Linked DNA regions of Saccharicrinis fermentans DSM 9555 = JCM 21142. The main gene of each other region encodes a partner of the protein of the gene in region 2 in a complex. Links are inferred from orthologs where the notes say so. Each region holds a gene or a part of one and is shown on either strand. Other genes may lie near its edges.

Region 1 (8,819 bases), 1.9 Mb from region 2 along the record:
TTGCATCCATTTCCTGAACGCCCATTTCATTTAAATTTTTCATCATCACAAAATTTTAAAAGTTAATAATTAATTTTGTGCAGTTCTTGTACCTGCACCCCGGTGGAACAGTTTTGCAAGGACGTCCATCGGGGTATTTATGCCGGCAACTAAAAAACAATACCCGGTACCGTAACGTTACAGATACAATATTAAAACATGCCAGTCTCATTTTTTGAGACTGAAACCCTGCGTTACGTTAATATTTGTTAAAATTTTGAATTTCATAAAGCCGCCATTATTCGCTTGCAACTCCTTACCGGATAGCTTTTTTGCATAAAAGCCACAGTAAAAAGCAACTTCACAGGTATAAATATAACTTTGACTTGAAATGCAGTATTCAATAGGTGCTCCAAAAAATTTCATTACATCGATTACCCTATGAAGCGAGGCTCGTGATATATTCAAGCGTTCGGCCAGTTCTTGTGGTGAACCGGTTGCCTTTCGTGCTATCATCTTATCAATACGTTCCATTAATTCAATAGTTCTGGTCAGTTTTGTCATGGTTATGTTTTTTAAGAGTTAGTTTTTAAATCTGAAATCAAACATCCCTAATCTTCAATCGTATATTAAAAGGATTAACGATTGATGATTGGCGATAGCAGATTGATGATTTTATATATTACCGCAATCCAAATTCCTTAACCTTTGGGAACTGCTTTTGCCACATCCGGTAATATTTTCCTTTACTATCAAAAAGTTTAAAGTGTGTCCCTTCTTCAATTAGTTTTCCTTTTTCGAGCACAACAATTTTATCGGCATCCATTACGGTGCTTAACCTATGGGCAATAAGCATGATGATTTTACCGTCCGCTTTTAATTTGGTGATGGTTTTTTGCACATACTCTTCTGATTCGGAGTCGAGTGAGGAGGTAGCCTCGTCCATTATCAGTATTTCGGGTTGTTTGTACAAAGCCCGTGCAATGGCCAACCGTTGTTTCTGTCCGCCTGACAAGCTTGCTCCGTTTTCTCCCAGATAAGTGCCAAAGCCTTGGGGCAAGCTTTCTATAAAGTTGAGGATTCCCAATGTTTTGCATATTGCCAGTACTCGCTCCATATCTGGCTCAAATTCCCCGACGGCTATGTTTTCAACTACATTGCCGGCAAATAAATCCAGATTTTGAGGTACACAGGCTATATGTTTTCGGAGGCTGTTACTGGTAAAAAAGTTAATATTGCTGTCCCCAATGCAAATTTTACCTTCGTTTAAAGGATAGAGGTTTTGTAGTAAGGAAGCCAAGGTGGTCTTTCCAGAACCGCTTTCACCAATTATAGCGGTAAGTTGTCCTTTTTTAATTTTTAGGTCAAAGTTGTTGAATACCTCAACCCGTGTGCCATAACTAAACTTAATATTGTTGAAGCTTATATCTCCGATTAAGTCAGGCTTTAGTTCAATTTTATTGCTTTCGTCTTCCCTTTCCAGATCCATTATCTCAAACAAACGATCGGCTGCGATCAAGGCATTTTGAATAGTTTTGTTCGTGCCTATTAATGAACTTGCGGGGCCGGTGAGATAGCCGATAAGTGCATAGAACGAAAGGAGTTCGCCCGGGGGTATTTCCTGATCGATAACAAAATATGATCCTGACCAAAGAAGGATAATAGTAAATAACCTGCTGATAAATTCGGATGAATTACCCGAGAATAGCGAGTTTATTCTGGATTTATATACCGTTTGTAATAATGAGATAAAACGTGTTTCGGTTTTGATATTGGCAAAACCCTCTAACCCAAATTGCTTGATGGTTTTTACCGAGTTTAACGATTCAACCAACTGACTTTCCAAATCGGCGGAACTCTCCATCAGTTTTCTTTCCCATTTTTTATTTAGCGCATTGGTTATAGCATATGTGATAGCATAAAAAGGCAAGATTAACGACATGATGAGGGCAAGTTTCCAACTATACATAAACATTAAAGTATAAGAGAAAATAATGATAAATGCGTTTACAATAAGCGATACTGCTGTATCATTAATAAAAGCCCTAATCTTTACCGCATCGTTGATTCTCGAAATTATTTCTCCGACCCGCATGGTGTCAAAAAAAGCGTTGAGGTAATTTCAACAGGTGCTTATAATATCCAAGTATCAATTGCGCATCGATCTTTTGCCCGGTGCGGAGGATCAATACCGACTTAGATGCACCGATAAATATTTGAAAAAACAGAATAATTATCATCCCTACGCTTAATAGATTTAGCAAATTTTTGTTTTGATCTATTAAAACAAAGTCTGTTATTTTTTGGATATATATTGATGTAGATAATCCTAGAACAGTATATAGTATTGCACCTATTAGGGATTGAGTAAGAATGCTTTTGTGAGGTTTTAGCAGAAAAGCAAAGCGTTTTAGGTTTGAAACTTTTTCGTTACCTGAGGTAAAGTCTTCGTTTGGTACAAGCAATACCAATACACCTGTCCATTGTTTATTAAACTCTTCAATACTTTGTTTGTGGATTGAACCATCACCGGGATCCATATATTCCACCTTTTCTTTCGAAACCTTATAAATAACAATATAATGATGTAATACTTCCTTTACAACAACATGGGCAATAGCTGGCAATGGAATTTTGGGCAAGGCGTCAACGCCACCTTTTACCCCTTTGGCTGTAAATCCCATTTTTTCAGCTGCTTTTATTAATCCCAATACATTGGTTCCTTTTTTATCAGTACCGGCCATCTGACGGATCCTAGAAACAGGTAATTTAAGTTTGTAGTGGGTTGCAACAGAAGCCAGACAGGCTGCCCCACAATCAGTAATATCTCTTTGTTTCATATGTATTAAAAACAAAGATATATTCAATTATCTTTTGACTTCCCATTGAATTTTCTTTTTCAGTATTGGGATTTGTCTTTACCGAAATAATCGGGGCAGGTTATCCTTTTTTGTGCTGAACCAGGTTTGCTTAGCTCCATATGGCTGATGTGCTATTATCTAATTGCTTGTAAATATTTCCGGTCAAAACATTTGTACTCTGCAATAAAATAGCTACTTTTGCGGCCGCATTTATTAATTTAATTAGTATAATTATGTTGAATCATTATGAAGCCGTTTTCATTTTGACTCCCGTTTTGTCTGATGTACAGATGAAGGAAGCGGTTGAAAAATTCCGTTCTGTGATTACAGAAAACGGAGGTGAAATGGTAAACGAAGAGAATTGGGGGCTACGTAAGTTAGCGTATCCTATCCAAAAAAAATCGACAGGTTTTTATAACTTGTTCGACTTTAAAGTACAACCTGATGCAATCGCCAAGCTAGAGCTTGCTTTTCGTCGTGACGAGCGTGTTATTCGTTTCTTGACATTCAAGATGGATAAATATGCAGTTGCTTACAGTGAGAAAAGAAGAAAAACCATCAAAGAAAAAAAGGAGAAATAAGCCATGGCACAAAATCAAAGTGAAATCAGATATTTAACTCCTCCATCGGTTGAGATCAAAAAGAAAAAGTACTGTCGTTTTAAGAAAAACAAGATCAAGTATGTTGATTACAAAGATCCTGAGTTTCTTAAGAAATTCTTGAACGAGCAAGGTAAAATTCTTCCTCGTCGTTTAACTGGTACATCTTTAAAGTATCAAAGAAAAGTTGCAACAGCTGTTAAGCGTGCTCGCCACATTGCATTGTTGCCTTATGTTACTGACTTGATGAAATAAAAAAGGAGGACAAAAAATGGATGTAATATTAAAAGATGACATTGCCAACCTTGGTCACAAGAATGAAGTGGTAAAGGTTAAGAATGGATATGGTAGAAACTACCTTATTCCACAAGGGCTTGCGGTTTTGGCTACTCCTTCTGCTATCAAAGTACATGAGGAGAATATGCGCCAGAGAGCTCATAAAGAAGAGAAAATTAAGAACGATGCGCTTGAGGTAGCCAAAAAAATGGAAGGTCTTTCATTGACTCTTGGTGCCAAAACAAGTACAACCGGAAAAATATTTGGTTCTGTAAATACTATTCAAATTGCAGAGGCATTAGAGAAAGAAGGTTATACTGTTGAGCGTAAGAATATTTCTATTAAAGAAGACCAAGTGAAAGAAATTGGTAAATATGTGGCGACTATCAAACTTCATCGTGAGGTGAAAGTTGAGGTTAACTTCGATGTAGTTGCCGAATAATATAGTATAAACTTATACGAGATACATTTTCAAACAAACAGGGAAAGCCATTTTGCATTGCAGAATGGCTTTTTTCATTTTTGTTATTGAGAATTATGAAATATGGTTATGGAAAAATTGCAACCCTCTATGTTTTTACTTGAATATGTTTTCAAGATTAGAAAGGTCTAAGGCAGCGGTAACGAGAGGATGCACAACTGATACAGAAATAGTACAATACCTCATCCCCTTCAGCTAGCCAACTTTACGACTACAACAACTCTTCCACTTAATATCCCTTCTGGTAAAAATAGAGCCGCCGGTAGCTCCGATGATAGTACTTCTTTCACAATTTATTTTATCCGTTTCTATTTAGTGGCTGCAAGAAAACGACTGTTTTTTCTGTCTTTGATAAGAAACGAACATGAATTTTAGCATTCTAAAATACACACAGAAGAATGATTAAAATTCATCGGGAGTTCCATATGACCATTGAAAGACAAATTATAATCATATGAAAGCTTCAAAGACAAGGCTTTCGATATTTTTGAAACCAAGGAGTTTGCTGATTGTAAATGACTGTTTAATACCTAAATAAATACTTATTTTTCAACAGATCCAACATTTGTGCGTGATCCCTTTGTGGGGCATTGGGGATGGGTGAGTACCGGACGAAATAAGAGTAGATTTTGATTATATACCGGAAGTGATTTTATTCATGATCCAGAAAGTTTCGGTCAAAGGATAATAGCAATGATTTTTTGCAAAAAAAAAGGCCTCAACAAAAATAGAGGCCTCTGAATCTTTTTTTCGAATTTACTTGTTTAAGTATTTCGATAATGTTTCCATTAAAATTTGTAGTCTGATTGGTTTAGCCAGATAATCGTCGCAACCAGCTTCCAGGCATTTTTCTCTTTCGCCCGACATCACGTGTGCAGTTTGTGCAATGATAGGTACATTTTCATCTACTTTTTTGATTTCTCTAGTAGCTGTGTATCCATCCATGATGGGGAGTTGAAGATCCATTAGAACTAAGTCAATGTCGTTTTCTTTGTACATATCAACGGCTTCTTGGCCGTCTTTTGCCCAAAGTATTTTGGCATTTGTTTTTCTAAGGGCGGCATCAAAAAAGATTTTATTGGTATCCACGTCTTCAACCACAAGGATTACTTTATCTCCCCAATTTTGATTAAGGGAACTGCTTATATTTTCACTCATAATGCGTCAGAAATCTAGCAAATGAAATTTTTCGTACGGCTAAAATAATCTTTGTTACGGGAATAACCAAATAAAACAAAAATAAAAGGTTACAATTTTATTGCATTTTTTTTAAAATCTGTATGAATATTATCACATAAATTGATTCATTACATTAATTTTGGTACCTATTAAATCATTGTACAAAAGGCGCGATCAGGTGACTAAATATATATATATCATTTTATTGGTGGGTGTTTGTAGTTTAAGACTTGATGCTCAGCATCCTATAGGAGAGGCGAAGATTGATTCCATATACCATACTTTATCTTTAGAAGAGAAGGTGCGTTCATTGTTGGTTCGGCCTATGATTGAGCCATGGACCGAAGAACCTGACTCTATACCTAAGTGGGTGAATATGGAAAAACTTTTGATTTCGGAGGGGAAAAGACCTCTCATGTTGTCTGATATGATGATAAGGTCGGCTCTTTTGCGTGGAAACAATAGAGATGTGCGTGATCGCTTTATTAATTTGTTGTTACGTAAGAGACTGGACGGTGCATATTTTCCCATGCAATCACCCTATACCTTGTTGTTTCAGGATGTGGATTCTCAACCCATTGATTTATTCTTGAATCCCATTGGTCGATTAGTGGTACCTTATGTGGATGAAGGTGCGGGAAACAGGGTGTTTATGACCAATCTCTATAAATTACCTAAGGATATACTGTCGCAGCAGCAACTGTTGTTAAAAGAGAGAAGTCTGTCGTCTTCGACGCAGCATTTTATAAAAGGTGCTGGCTGGAGAGGTGTTGCAGATGTAAAAGGACTATCGGAAGAGCCTACGTTGGATATGCTTTTAAAACACGGAGGTTTGATTTATTCAGATGATGCAGAAAAGGATTTTAAGATTTTATTGCGGGTATTCGAGAATCGTGTTTTGCCGCAGCAATTGTTGGAACAAAGCTGTAAGAAGCGTTTGTTATTGGAGAGCTTGCTGAGCCATAAACCCAAGCCTATGGTCTATGGTGCGTTAAATGAAGAAATAGACAACCTTGTGCGACAGCTTTACGAGAAGGGGGCTGTATTACTGGAAAATAAAGGTGTGTTGCCTCTTCGGGAGTTAGAGAAGCGTTCGGTTGTGTCTATTCATATTGGAACTGATAAGGAATCTGTGTTTCAGCAGACATTAAGTAAGTATTGTTCTGTGAATCATTATGATATTGAAGGAGTTCCAGATGTGGCGCACGTTGCCAAATTGCGAAAAAGTATTGCTGGGTTTAATACTGTGATTGTGGGCGTTAATGGAGATTGGTTTGAGGATGCTATGAATGCGTCTTTATATTCTTTTCTTCATCAGATTTCGTCATCGGCCGAGTTGATACTGGTTCATTTTGGTTCGGGTAATCGACTGAAAGACTTGCCTGTTGGTCACCCTTTTAAGGCCATATTACTGTCTTATGATATGAATAGTACAGCACAAGAGATTGCTGCTCAAATAATATTTGGAGGAGTGGGAGCCCAGGGGATATTGGCCCGTAATATTGATAAGCGTTTTGCCTTTGGATGTGGGGAATTGACCCATAAAAGTCGTCTTGGGTTTGCACCAAGTTATAGTGTGGCAATGTCGGATACGCTAAAGCTAATTGACCAGGAGGTGTATAAAGCAATTCGGGAAAGAGCTATTCCAGGATGTCAGGTTTTGGTGGCTAAAGACGGGGATGTGATCTATAATAAGGCCTTTGGTTATCATACTTATAACAAAAAAACGTCATGTTGAAACAAGTGACCTTTACGATATTGCCTCTGTAACTAAAATAGTTTCCTCGATACCGGCTATTATGAAGATGTACGACGAAGGCCGGATAGAGTTGGATGATTCCTTGTCGCATCTGATACCTCGTTTGAAAGGGAGTAATAAAGCAGGGTTGAAATTAGATGATATAATGATTCACCAAGCAGGACTGCAGTCGTGGATTCCCTTTTATCTGCGCGCCATCGATAAGGAAAGACTCAAGGGGGATATATACAGTCGCCGATACTCGAGCTTATATAATATTAAGGTGGATAAGAGTTTGTATATGAATAGAACAGTGCGGTATAGAACAGATGTTTTTAGGCATTCATCCAATGATGACTTTAATATTCAGGTTAGTGCCGGGTTGTATATGAATAAGGGCTATTTGGATTCCATGCGAATGGGTATTGATACTTCGCAAGTACAAGCTAATCCTACTTATAGATATAGCGATCTGGGTTATTATTATTTAAAGGAGATTATTGAAAATAAATATAATAAGAGCCAGGATGTGGTTGTGGAAAATACCTTTTATAAGCCTTTGGGTGCGGAGAGACTGATGTATTTACCCTTGAGGAAATTTAATAAGAGAGAAATAGTTCCCACCGAAAATGATGTTTCTTTTCGCAAAGAATTGATTCATGGATATGTTCATGATCCTGGAGCTGCTATGTTAGGAGGTGTTGGTGGTCATGCAGGCGTATTTGCATCGGCAGAAGATTTGGCTAAGATGTTACAGATGTATTTGAATAATGGTTATTATGGCGGTGAGCGATATATCGATTCGAGCACCATAAATATTTTTACCTCTGTTGTTAAAGAAGGCAATAGGAGAGGATTGGGTTTTGATAAACCGATTCTTGATCCTAAAGTGTCTGGTCCTACTTGTCGTGAGGTATCTCCTTCTTCTTATGGACATTCTGGTTTTACTGGTACATTGGTTTGGATGGATCCTGAATATGATTTAATGTATATCTTTTTGTCCAATAGAATTCATCCCAATCAATATAATAAAAAGTTGATTAGTGGTGATGTACGAACCAATATCCAATCGGCTATTTATCGTTCCTTGCCTGAATATTGGGAGAAAACCAAAAGAAAGTAATCTGTCTGTTTTGGGGTGTTTGGAATCCTTGTGTTCAATCCTTCCCTATTGATGGTGAACAGGGAAGGATGATCTTGGTCTGAATGCTCAGTATAGTGTTTTGAAGCCGGTTTGTTGAAGCGAGAAGGGCTTGTACAACATATACTAAATTTTTCTTAAATGCTAAGTGAGTTTATAAAAGGTGGAGAAAGCTTTTACTGCATATGTTTGATCCAGTACTCCGCCAAGCTCGCGCACTGAGTGCATTGCCAACATCGGATTTCCCATATCAACGGTACGAATATCCAGCTGTCCAGTGGAAACATTACCTAAGGTTGAACCGCCAGCCATATCGGAGCGGTTGGCAAACTTTTGATAGGGTACGCCCGCTTTTTTACAAATAGTTTCAAATACGGCTCCAGAATCTCCATCGGTGGTGTATTTTTGATTGGCGTGAATCTTAATGACAGGTCCGCCATTGATCACCGGGTGTAAAACGGGGTCATGTTTTTCTACCAGATTAGGATGAATAGAATGAGCCATATCGGCCGATATCATAAATGAATGATAAATGGTGCGGTAGAAGTCGTCCTGCTCATATCCT
Region 2 (8,853 bases):
TACTTGAAAATTTGCACACAAAAGATTATCCTGCTTTAATTGAAAAGCTTACTAAAAATCAAAAGCAGTGGGATAAATCTGATCAGGATATCTTTAACTCAATTAAGTTAAAAACCGATTCATTGTTTACCAAACATCAATATATCATGAGTAGTTTGAACTCGTTTGAGGCTTATGATGATGTTATGGTGATATTTGAGGTGGAACCTATGGTTCAGGAAGACGGTGAAATCATCACATTGAGTAACGAAATTGTGGAGGAATTAACGGTATTGGTTGATAAGTTTAATGGATTAAATACTGCATCTCTTAAAGAAATGGATGATTCATTTGCTTGGTTCAACGGATTTGTGTTGATGATGGTTATTATTTTGGTGGTTGTTTCTGTTGTTATTGCTTTTTGGTTGTACAAGAGTATTGTGGAGCCTTTAACAAAAGGAGTTGCTTTTGCGCAGGCCATTGGAAAGGGTGATTTAACAGCTGAACTTGAGATTGAGCAAGATGATGAAATCGGAAAATTAGCTGATGCTCTTAAAGCTATGGCTTTAAATATCAAAAATATTGTAATAGCAATTAAAGAGAATGCAAACGATCTAGTATCTAGTGGAAAGAGCGTTAAAGATAGTTCAGTACAGTTGTCAAAAGGATCTGCTGATCAAGCAGCCTCCGCTGAGGAGGTGTCTACCTCTATTGAAGAGATGGTTGCCAATATTGATCAAAACACGGAGAACGCTGTTCAAACAGAGAAAATTACTGTTGAAACCGCACAAGATGTAAATGTAGCAGATAAGCTGTCGTCAGAAGCAGCTAGTTCTATGAAGAGTGTGGCTGAAAAAATTACGATTATTGGGGATATTGCTTTTCAAACCAATATATTGGCACTGAATGCTGCCGTAGAGGCTGCTCGTGCCGGAGAGCATGGTCGAGGTTTCTCTGTAGTAGCTGCCGAAGTACGTAAGCTGGCTGAGAGAAGTAAAGTGGCTGCAGATGAAATTCATAGCCTGGTGAATGGCGGACTAAAAGTTTCACAAGAAGCGGGTGAGAAATCGCGCTTATTGGTGCCAGATATTGAAAAAACAACTCAGCTCATTAAAGAAATTTCAGCAGCAAGTTTAGAGCAAAAAACAGGGGCCGAGCAGATTAATATGGCTATGCAGCAGTTAAACCTGATTACTCAGGAAAATGCTTCTTCATCTGATGAGTTAACACAAAGCGCCGAGCAGTTGGCCGAGTTAGCAGATAGGTTAAAAGAAGCTGTTAGTTTCTTTACCATCGGCGATGAAGGTAATGAACAGACAAGTACTGTTAATCAGGATTTGGATAGTCACGCGGAAACAAAGAAAAAAGCGTCAGGTGTACAAAAGAAACCTCGCCAAACCAATGTGTCCGGAGGAAAAGATGACTTGATTAACCTGGAAAGAGAAATGGATATGGATAATTATGAAAAATTCTAGGGCAATATACTATTAAAGCTGCTATATGGAGAAACCATTTTCACTTGAAATAAAGCATGATGACAATAAGCAGGAAGTGATTCTTTCCGGCGAATTGATCATTAACCATGCGGATATTATAAAAGAAGAGTTGATGAAAACAATTGACTTTTCAAAACATCTTAATGTAAAGGTTGACAACCCAACCGGAATTGATATTACCTTTATACAATTTATTCTTTCGATTAAATTGGCTTATGAAAATAAAGGGCTCCCATTTAATTTGGAGGGAACATTCAGTGATGATATGTCCGCTCTGGTTGTAAATGCAGGTTTTAGAGACCTTTTTAAACTATAGAAAAATATTAACAAAATTATGGCTAAAACAGTTCTTATTGTTGACGATTCTGAAAGTATCAGGGAAGTTGTAAATTTCACCTTGCAAAACGAAGGGTACGAAGTTTTGGTAGGTATTGATGGGGAGGATGCTCTTCAGTTTTTAGATGGAAGAACCATCGATATTATCATTACCGACTTGCATATGCCTAATCTAGATGGCTTGGGTTTAATACGTAAAGTAAGGGAAATAGATGCCTATAAGCATATTCCTATTTTGTTTCTGACAACAGAATCGCAAGCGGCTAAAAAGATGGAAGCGAAACAAGCCGGTGCGACAGGGTGGATTATTAAACCATTTGTTCCAGCTAAACTATTAAGTGCTATTTCAAGAGTTTTAAGATGATAGAAAAGATAAAAAAAGGTTTTATCAACGATACGCTTAATGATCTAAAGACCATCGAAAATGATTTAAATGCCGATATGGCAAACAATGCACCTGAGGGTGTTGTTGAAAAGGTGTTTATGACAGTGCACAAAATTAAAGGTACTGCACCAATGGTTGGCATTGAAGGTCTCGATGATATTGCCGTGAAAATGGAACGGGTCTATAATGCGATCAGAAATGGTAACCTTTCTTTGTCAGAGGAAATAGTATCCAATACGATGAAGCTTATTCCTGCTTTGAAAGCAGAATTGAGCAATATCCAACAGAATAACCTTGATTCGGAAGACGTTAATAAATCATTACGTTTTTTTGAGTCTCTAATCTAGTAAAAAGCAGGCGGATGATTGATAAGTTTAGAGCCAAATTTGTTGAAGAATCACTCGACAATGTGCATGACCTCGAAGAAGCTTTGTTGCTACTTGAAAATGATAGGTCAGACAAAGAAATAATTGAACGTATTTTTAGAGCTATGCACTCTCTGAAGGGTGGTGGAGCTATGTTTGGTTTTAATGATTTGAGTGAGTTTACGCACCATTTAGAAACTGTTTATGACTGGGTTAGGAATGGAAAACTGGCTGTTTCTGAAGAGATTATTTCGGTCACTTTTAATGCTATTGACCAAATAAAATATCTGCTGGATGTGGGTGATTTATCCGATAATTCAGATAAACAGGAATTGGCAGCATTAACACGTAAAGTACAAGGATTAGTATCCGATTCTGCGGTGGAAAAACCGGTTGAAGAATCCAAGGATAACAATATTTCGGAAGAGAAGCCTTCTGATCACTCCAAAACATATTTAATCAACTTTAAGCCTCATGCAAACATTCTGCAAAATGGAACCAATGTTATGTTTTTGTTGGATGATTTACATGCCTTGGGTAAGGCTGTTGTCTTGTTCAACGATGAAAAGGTTCCTGAGTTAAGCAAATTAGAAGCACAAGAATGTTATGTTAGTTGGGATATAGTTTTAAATACGAGTGAGGCACTTAACGAAATTCAAGATGTATTTATCTTTGTGGAGGATGAGTGTGATTTAGTGATTACAGAGGTATTTGATGGTGATATTATCGATCATGTTTTGTTTGAGGAGATTATATCTAAGTGCCAACGTAAGGAGGAGAAATTAAGTGCTGCATTACTTAAAGGAATATCCTGGGGAGGAGAAGAAAAAAAAGTATCCGCTGAAAAAGCAAAGAAACCGCAATTAAAGGAACATAAGATTTCCAGCATCAGGGTGGCATCCAATAAAATTGATGAACTGGTTAATTTGGTAAGTGAGTTGGTGACCATTCAGGCACAACTAAATTTGTATGCAGAAAAGAAAAGCGGTGATCCACAAATCATTATGCTTTCTGAAAATATACAGAAGTTAACTCGACAATTGAGGGATAATGCCTTTGAAATTAGCCTGATTCCTATTCAAAATGATTTGATGAGGTTTCAACGGCTGGTGCGTGATTTATCTAAGGAACTGAATAAGGAAATAGATTTTATCATTGAAGGTGGCGATATTGAGTTGGATAAGAATATTATTGAGCACTTAACCGATCCATTACTTCATATGATACGAAATTGTGTGGATCATGCCATTGAGATGCCTGATGAACGTATTAAAAAGGGAAAGAATCCCAAAGGAAATATCATATTCAGGGCCTATTACGAAGGTGCTAATGTAATTATAAAGATTATTGACGACGGTAAGGGTATTGATCCTAATTTCATCTTGAATAAGGCCATTAATAAGGGGCTGGTTGAAGAAGGGGTTGAGCTAAGTAAAAAGGAGATTCTAGATTTGGTTTTTAAGAGTGGATTCTCTACCAAAGAACAAGTATCAGACCTGTCGGGTCGCGGTGTTGGAATGGATGTCGTTAAACGAAAAATTGGTGAAATAAGGGGAGAAGTCTCCATTGATTCAGAAGTGGATAAGGGGACTACAGTAACTTTAGAGTTACCCTTAACGCTATCTATCATTGATGGACTACTGGTTACAGTTGCTCAATCGCAATATGTCATTCCTATTTCTGCGATTGAAAAAATTTATCCTTTGGAAAAAGAGGATAAGAAAAATATTTTCAATGATGTGATTACTTTAGGTGGAGAACAATTCCCTGTCATTGGATTGAGGAGTGTTTTTAAGGAAGCGATTACGGATGAAAAGGAACACATTATTCAAGTCAAATACGAGGATAGACAAATTGGTTTAATAGTAGATGAAGTAATTGGAGAATACCAAACAGTGGTTAAACCATTTGGAAGGCTGTTGAAAGATCAGGAAGTGATTTCTGGAGCTTCTATTATGGGGGATGGTTCTGTTGCTATGGTGATAGATACTAATAGGTTAGTTCAATTTCATTCGAACCAAAAATTACATAAATAACTATGGAAGGTGAATTTGTAACAATAATTTCCTTTGGTCTTGGCGAACAAACATTTGCTTTTGATAGTCTTAAGGTACGTAATATACTCCCTTACGAAGGGAATTTGACCAAAGTGCCCAATACACGTGAGTTTATCTTAGGTGTTATTAATCTGCATGGTAACATTGTACCAGTGACAGATATGAGAAAAATAATGGATATGGAAGATGCGGAACGTACAAAGGATACGTCTATCATTATAGTGTCGCCTGAAGATAAGTTAGAATCTCAATTCGGTATTATGGTTGACATGGTTAAAGAGGTTTTTGAAGTACCTTTGGATCAAATAAAACCAGCCGTATTTGAAAATAAAATGGGTTTGATCGAATGCTTTGAAGGTACGGTTAAGGTAAAAGATGAATTTGTTCATCTGATTGATTTAACGCATGTTGTATCACAAATTGAACGAAAAAATTAATTGATATGGAAGATATTAATAATTCATATCTGTCTTTTAAGGTGGGGTCGGAGACCTTTGCAATTCATGTAAGCAAGGTGAATGAAATACGCGAATATGAAGTGCCGCGTAACATGCCAGAATCTATTTCCTTTATGACTGGTGTTATCGATCATAGAGAAGAAGTGATTCCTGTGATTGATACAGGTGTTAAGTTTGGGATGAAACCCATTGAAATAACACCTTTGACCTGCATCATTATTATTGATGTTAAAAGAAAAGATGATGATTCTACTTTAAAAATGGCCATTCTTACAGATGCCGTAAGCGATGTTTTTGAGGCTGAAGAGAAAGATTTTAAGAACATTGATAATGATTACAGTCCTAATTATATTCAGGCTGCAATTAATATAGATGAACAGTTTTATTTGATTTTGAACTCAGATGAGGTGTTCAGTCAAAATGAGATTATAGAACTAAGCAGAATTGTTGATGAAATAAAAAAATAGTGACAGATCCAAGTAATATATATTCAAATGAACTTGATTGTTTCAAGGCTGAACTTTCTGAAAAAGACTTTTCAGCATTTAGTAGCTTCATTTTTAATGAGTTTGGTATTAAAATGCCACCCGTTAAAAGAGTGATGTTACAGGGACGTTTGCTCAAAAGAATCAGGCAGTTGAATATGAAGTCGTATAGTGAATATAAGGATTATTTATTTAGTGCAGAGGGCCAAAAGGAGGAAATATTCAATTTTTTAAATGTGGTAACAACCAACAAAACTGATTTTTTTAGAGAACCGGTTCATTTCGATTTTTTAAAGAATGACGTTTTGCCTATGTTTACTGAACGTGGAACAAGAGAAACCTTTAAAATTTGGAGTGCTGGTTGTTCCAGTGGTGAAGAATTGTATACCATTGCGATGACCTTAAACGAGCATAAAAGGGAAAATGCCGGATTTACCTATAAAATGTTGGGTACTGATATTTCTCAGAATGTGTTGAGTAAAGCAGCCAAAGGTATTTATGCCAGTAATAAGGTGGATATTGTTCCCTTGGAACTTAAGAAAAGATATTTACTAAAGAGTAAAGACAAAGAAAATCCTACTGTAAAGGTGCGTCCTGAATTACAAAGTAATTTAAATTTGAAGTATCTAAACTTAATGGATTCAAATTATGCCAATATTAATGAGCTGTTTGATGTGATATTTTGTAGAAACGTTTTAATATACTTTGATAGGGATACACAAGAAAGTGTAATCAATAAATTAATTACGCATCTAAAACCAGGAGGAATATTTTTTATAGGACATTCGGAATCGTTGACCGGAATGGATGTACCATTAGAACATATTAAACCAACAATTTTCAGAAAAAAACAAAGCACAAAACTACAACCATGAATAATTTATCTGACAGACAATTGCTAAAGGAGCTCAGACAACGGCTTGAAAAAGGAAAAAGCAGCGAAAAGGAGATTAAGGATCTTACATTAGAATTACAAAGTGTTTCTAAAAAGCTGAAAGATTCGGAAGCATTAAAAAGTCACTTTATATCAAATATATCAAATGAAATAGTTAACCCCTTTACATCTATTCTCGGGTTGTCAAAAGCCATACTGTCTGTTGAAAAACACGATTGGAAGAAAGTGGTGTCTATGGTTGCTTTGATTCATTCAGAAGCGTTTAACCTGGATTTTCAGTTGAAAAATATATTTGTAGCGGCTAAAATTGAGGCGGGTGAAATAGCACCTAATATTGCCAAGGTAAATATCAGAAGTTTGCTTCAAACGGTGGTTGATTCATTTAATATCATTAGCCGTAAAATGGGTATCTCTTTTGATATTCAGTTTAATATTGATCATGGTTTTGGTAAAAACTTTTATTTCAAGACTGATTCAGAAAAATTGAAACTTATTTTAAGCAATCTTATTAATAATGCTTTAAAATATAGTTATAAAGATAGTAAAGTTATCATATCTATTTGGTTAGACGATGATGATGTATTAAAGATCTCGGTTCAGGATTTTGGAACTGGTATCTCAGAAAAAAATCAGCAAACCATTTTTCAACGTTTTAAAAGGTTGGATACCGGCATTAATTCTATCAACCGGGGTCATGGTTTAGGACTGTCAATTACGAAGGCTCTTTTGGATGTATTAAGTGGTGAAATAGAAATTTCAAGTAAAAAAGGAGATGGCTCAACCTTTACCATCAGTGTTCCGGAGGCCAAAAATATTGTAGATGGTTTTAGTGGTGATGGTAACGATATATTCTTCGATGAAGAGGACGAGATTTTTTAAGGATAAATAGATGAGTCAATATTTACAACATTTTTTATATCCTTCCTCTTTGTTTGCAAGTAAGGAGCCACACCTGGTTAAAACAATACTGGGTTCGTGTGTGGCGGTGTGCTTGTGGGATTCTAAATTGAAAATTGGAGGTATTAACCACTATATGTTGCCCAACTGGAATGGTAATGATTTGGCATCTCCAAAATATGGCAATATAGCTATTGATAAGTTAATTGATAGGATGCTTTTTTTAGGATCAAAAATCGAAGACTTGCAGGCAAAAGTATTTGGGGGAGGTGAAATGATGCAGACAGGGAGTTCTAAAGCCAAGATTGGCGAAAGAAACATAAGGCTGGCTATGTTAATGCTGGAGGAAAGAAAAATTCCGGTGGTGGCATCCAGTACTGGAGGTAGAAAAGGAAGAAAAATAATATTTTTTACCGATTCTGGTGAAGTAAGACATAAGCTGTTGGATAAAAATAAGGATTAGAAGATGATCCTTAGGGCGAACAGTTGGATTATGTGAAGCAAATGACTTTTTAACGTTGTGATATGAGGATGAATAAAATACGGGTATTAGTAGTGGATGACTCAGCGGTAGTTAGGCAGAGTCTTTCATCAATATTGGGGTCTGACCCCGAAATTGAAGTGATGGGGACAGCGGCAGATCCGATTATAGCAGTAAAAAAGATCATGAAAGAGGTGCCGGATGTTATCACCTTGGATATTGAAATGCCTAGGATGGATGGATTGACATTTCTTAGAAAGATTATGTCGCAGCATCCTATTCCGGTGGTTATTATTTCTTCATTAACGACCGAAGGTACCGAAGTTGCCATGAAGGCATTGGAGTATGGAGCATCTGAAATTATTGGTAAACCTGCCATGAATGCAGCTAAGTTTATCAATGAATCAAAAATATTAATCTGTGATGCGGCAAAAGCTTCAGCTCAAGCTAAACTGTCGCGTAAAAAAATTAATGGGGGTATATCAACTAATCCTCAACCGAGTACGCCCAAGGCCCGAAAGCCGGCAACACGCCTGCTAGAGGTTGCTCCCAAGTATTCAGCCGATGTTATTTTGGAAAGAGGATCGGCTTATGATAGAATTGCTATTACAGAAAAGGTTATCGTCTTGGGCGCTTCCACAGGTGGTACTGAAGCCATCCGAAACTTCTTAAAGAATTTACCGGATAAAATGCCGGGTATTGCTATTGTTCAGCATATGCCAGAGGGGTTTACCAAGTCCTTTGCTAATAGCCTTAATAATATCTGTCAGCTGGAAGTGAAAGAGGCCGAAAATGGTGATAAATTATATCAAGGTAGAGTTTTGATTGCCCCAGGTAATCACCATATGTTGTTGAAAAGGGTGGGTAAAGAGTATTTTGTGGAGATTAAAGATGGTCCGCTGGTTAATAGACATCGTCCTTCGGTGGATGTTCTTTTCAGGAGTGCAGCACGGTATGCTGGAAAAAATGCTACAGGATTGTTACTGACAGGGATGGGTAACGATGGAGCCAAAGGCCTT

The links.
Region 1: the proteins of CYTFE_RS0118010 (region 2) and CYTFE_RS0109780 are in contact, whole or in part, in a crystal structure (PDB 1U0S), measured with the Thermotoga maritima proteins. The link is inferred for Saccharicrinis fermentans DSM 9555 = JCM 21142 from one-to-one orthologs. Residues at the interface, in WP_004081040.1 of Thermotoga maritima: Lys186, Gly188, Thr189, Gln190, Leu191, Ser193, Ala194, Arg195, Tyr197, Leu198, His201, Glu223, Ser247, Ser248, Ile249, Ala250, Asp251; in WP_004081049.1 of Thermotoga maritima: Ser82, Ala83, Met84, Gly85, Gln86, Gln87, Val90, Ile91, Ile94, Lys95, Lys99, Asp100, Phe101, Val103, Lys104, Gln107, Arg110, Glu113, Ala114, Lys117.

The regions. Positions count from the first base shown.
Region 1 is NZ_KI912107.1:2,468,731-2,477,549, reverse strand. Bases 3,654-6,614 are described here. They hold CYTFE_RS0109780 (response regulator), read right to left. Parts: upstream 5,355-6,614; coding sequence 4,953-5,354; downstream 3,654-4,952. Other genes in these bases: CYTFE_RS28685 (hypothetical protein), read left to right, coding at 5,554-6,614; rplI (50S ribosomal protein L9), read left to right, coding at 3,711-4,157; rpsR (30S ribosomal protein S18), read left to right, coding at 3,654-3,694. Also shown: CYTFE_RS29940 (hypothetical protein), read right to left, coding at 1-46; CYTFE_RS26010 (HTH domain-containing protein), read right to left, coding at 208-543; CYTFE_RS31490 (peptidase domain-containing ABC transporter), read right to left, coding at 662-2,074; CYTFE_RS31485 (cysteine peptidase family C39 domain-containing protein), read right to left, coding at 2,079-2,819; rpsF (30S ribosomal protein S6), read left to right, coding at 3,074-3,421; more of rpsR, read left to right, coding at 3,425-3,653; more of CYTFE_RS28685, read left to right, coding at 6,615-7,113; CYTFE_RS26000 (serine hydrolase domain-containing protein), read left to right, coding at 7,076-8,236; CYTFE_RS0109765 (M18 family aminopeptidase), read right to left, coding at 8,399-8,819. UniProt on the Bacillus subtilis protein: Involved in the transmission of sensory signals from the chemoreceptors to the flagellar motors.
Region 2 is NZ_KI912107.1:4,414,061-4,422,913, reverse strand. Bases 2,083-5,077 are described here. They hold CYTFE_RS0118010 (chemotaxis protein CheA), read left to right. Parts: upstream 2,083-2,557; coding sequence 2,558-4,597; downstream 4,598-5,077. Other genes in these bases: CYTFE_RS0118000 (chemotaxis protein CheW), read left to right, coding at 5,061-5,077; CYTFE_RS0118005 (chemotaxis protein CheW), read left to right, coding at 4,600-5,055; CYTFE_RS27140 (Hpt domain-containing protein), read left to right, coding at 2,172-2,543; CYTFE_RS0118020 (response regulator), read left to right, coding at 2,083-2,175. In the rest of the region: CYTFE_RS0118030 (methyl-accepting chemotaxis protein), read left to right, coding at 1-1,454; CYTFE_RS0118025 (hypothetical protein), read left to right, coding at 1,480-1,791; more of CYTFE_RS0118020, read left to right, coding at 1,810-2,082; more of CYTFE_RS0118000, read left to right, coding at 5,078-5,543; CYTFE_RS0117995 (CheR family methyltransferase), read left to right, coding at 5,543-6,436; CYTFE_RS0117990 (sensor histidine kinase), read left to right, coding at 6,433-7,335; CYTFE_RS0117985 (chemotaxis protein CheD), read left to right, coding at 7,346-7,816; CYTFE_RS0117980 (protein-glutamate methylesterase/protein-glutamine glutaminase), read left to right, coding at 7,885-8,853. UniProt on the Bacillus subtilis protein: Involved in the transmission of sensory signals from the chemoreceptors to the flagellar motors. CheA is autophosphorylated; it can transfer its phosphate group to CheB, CheY or CheV.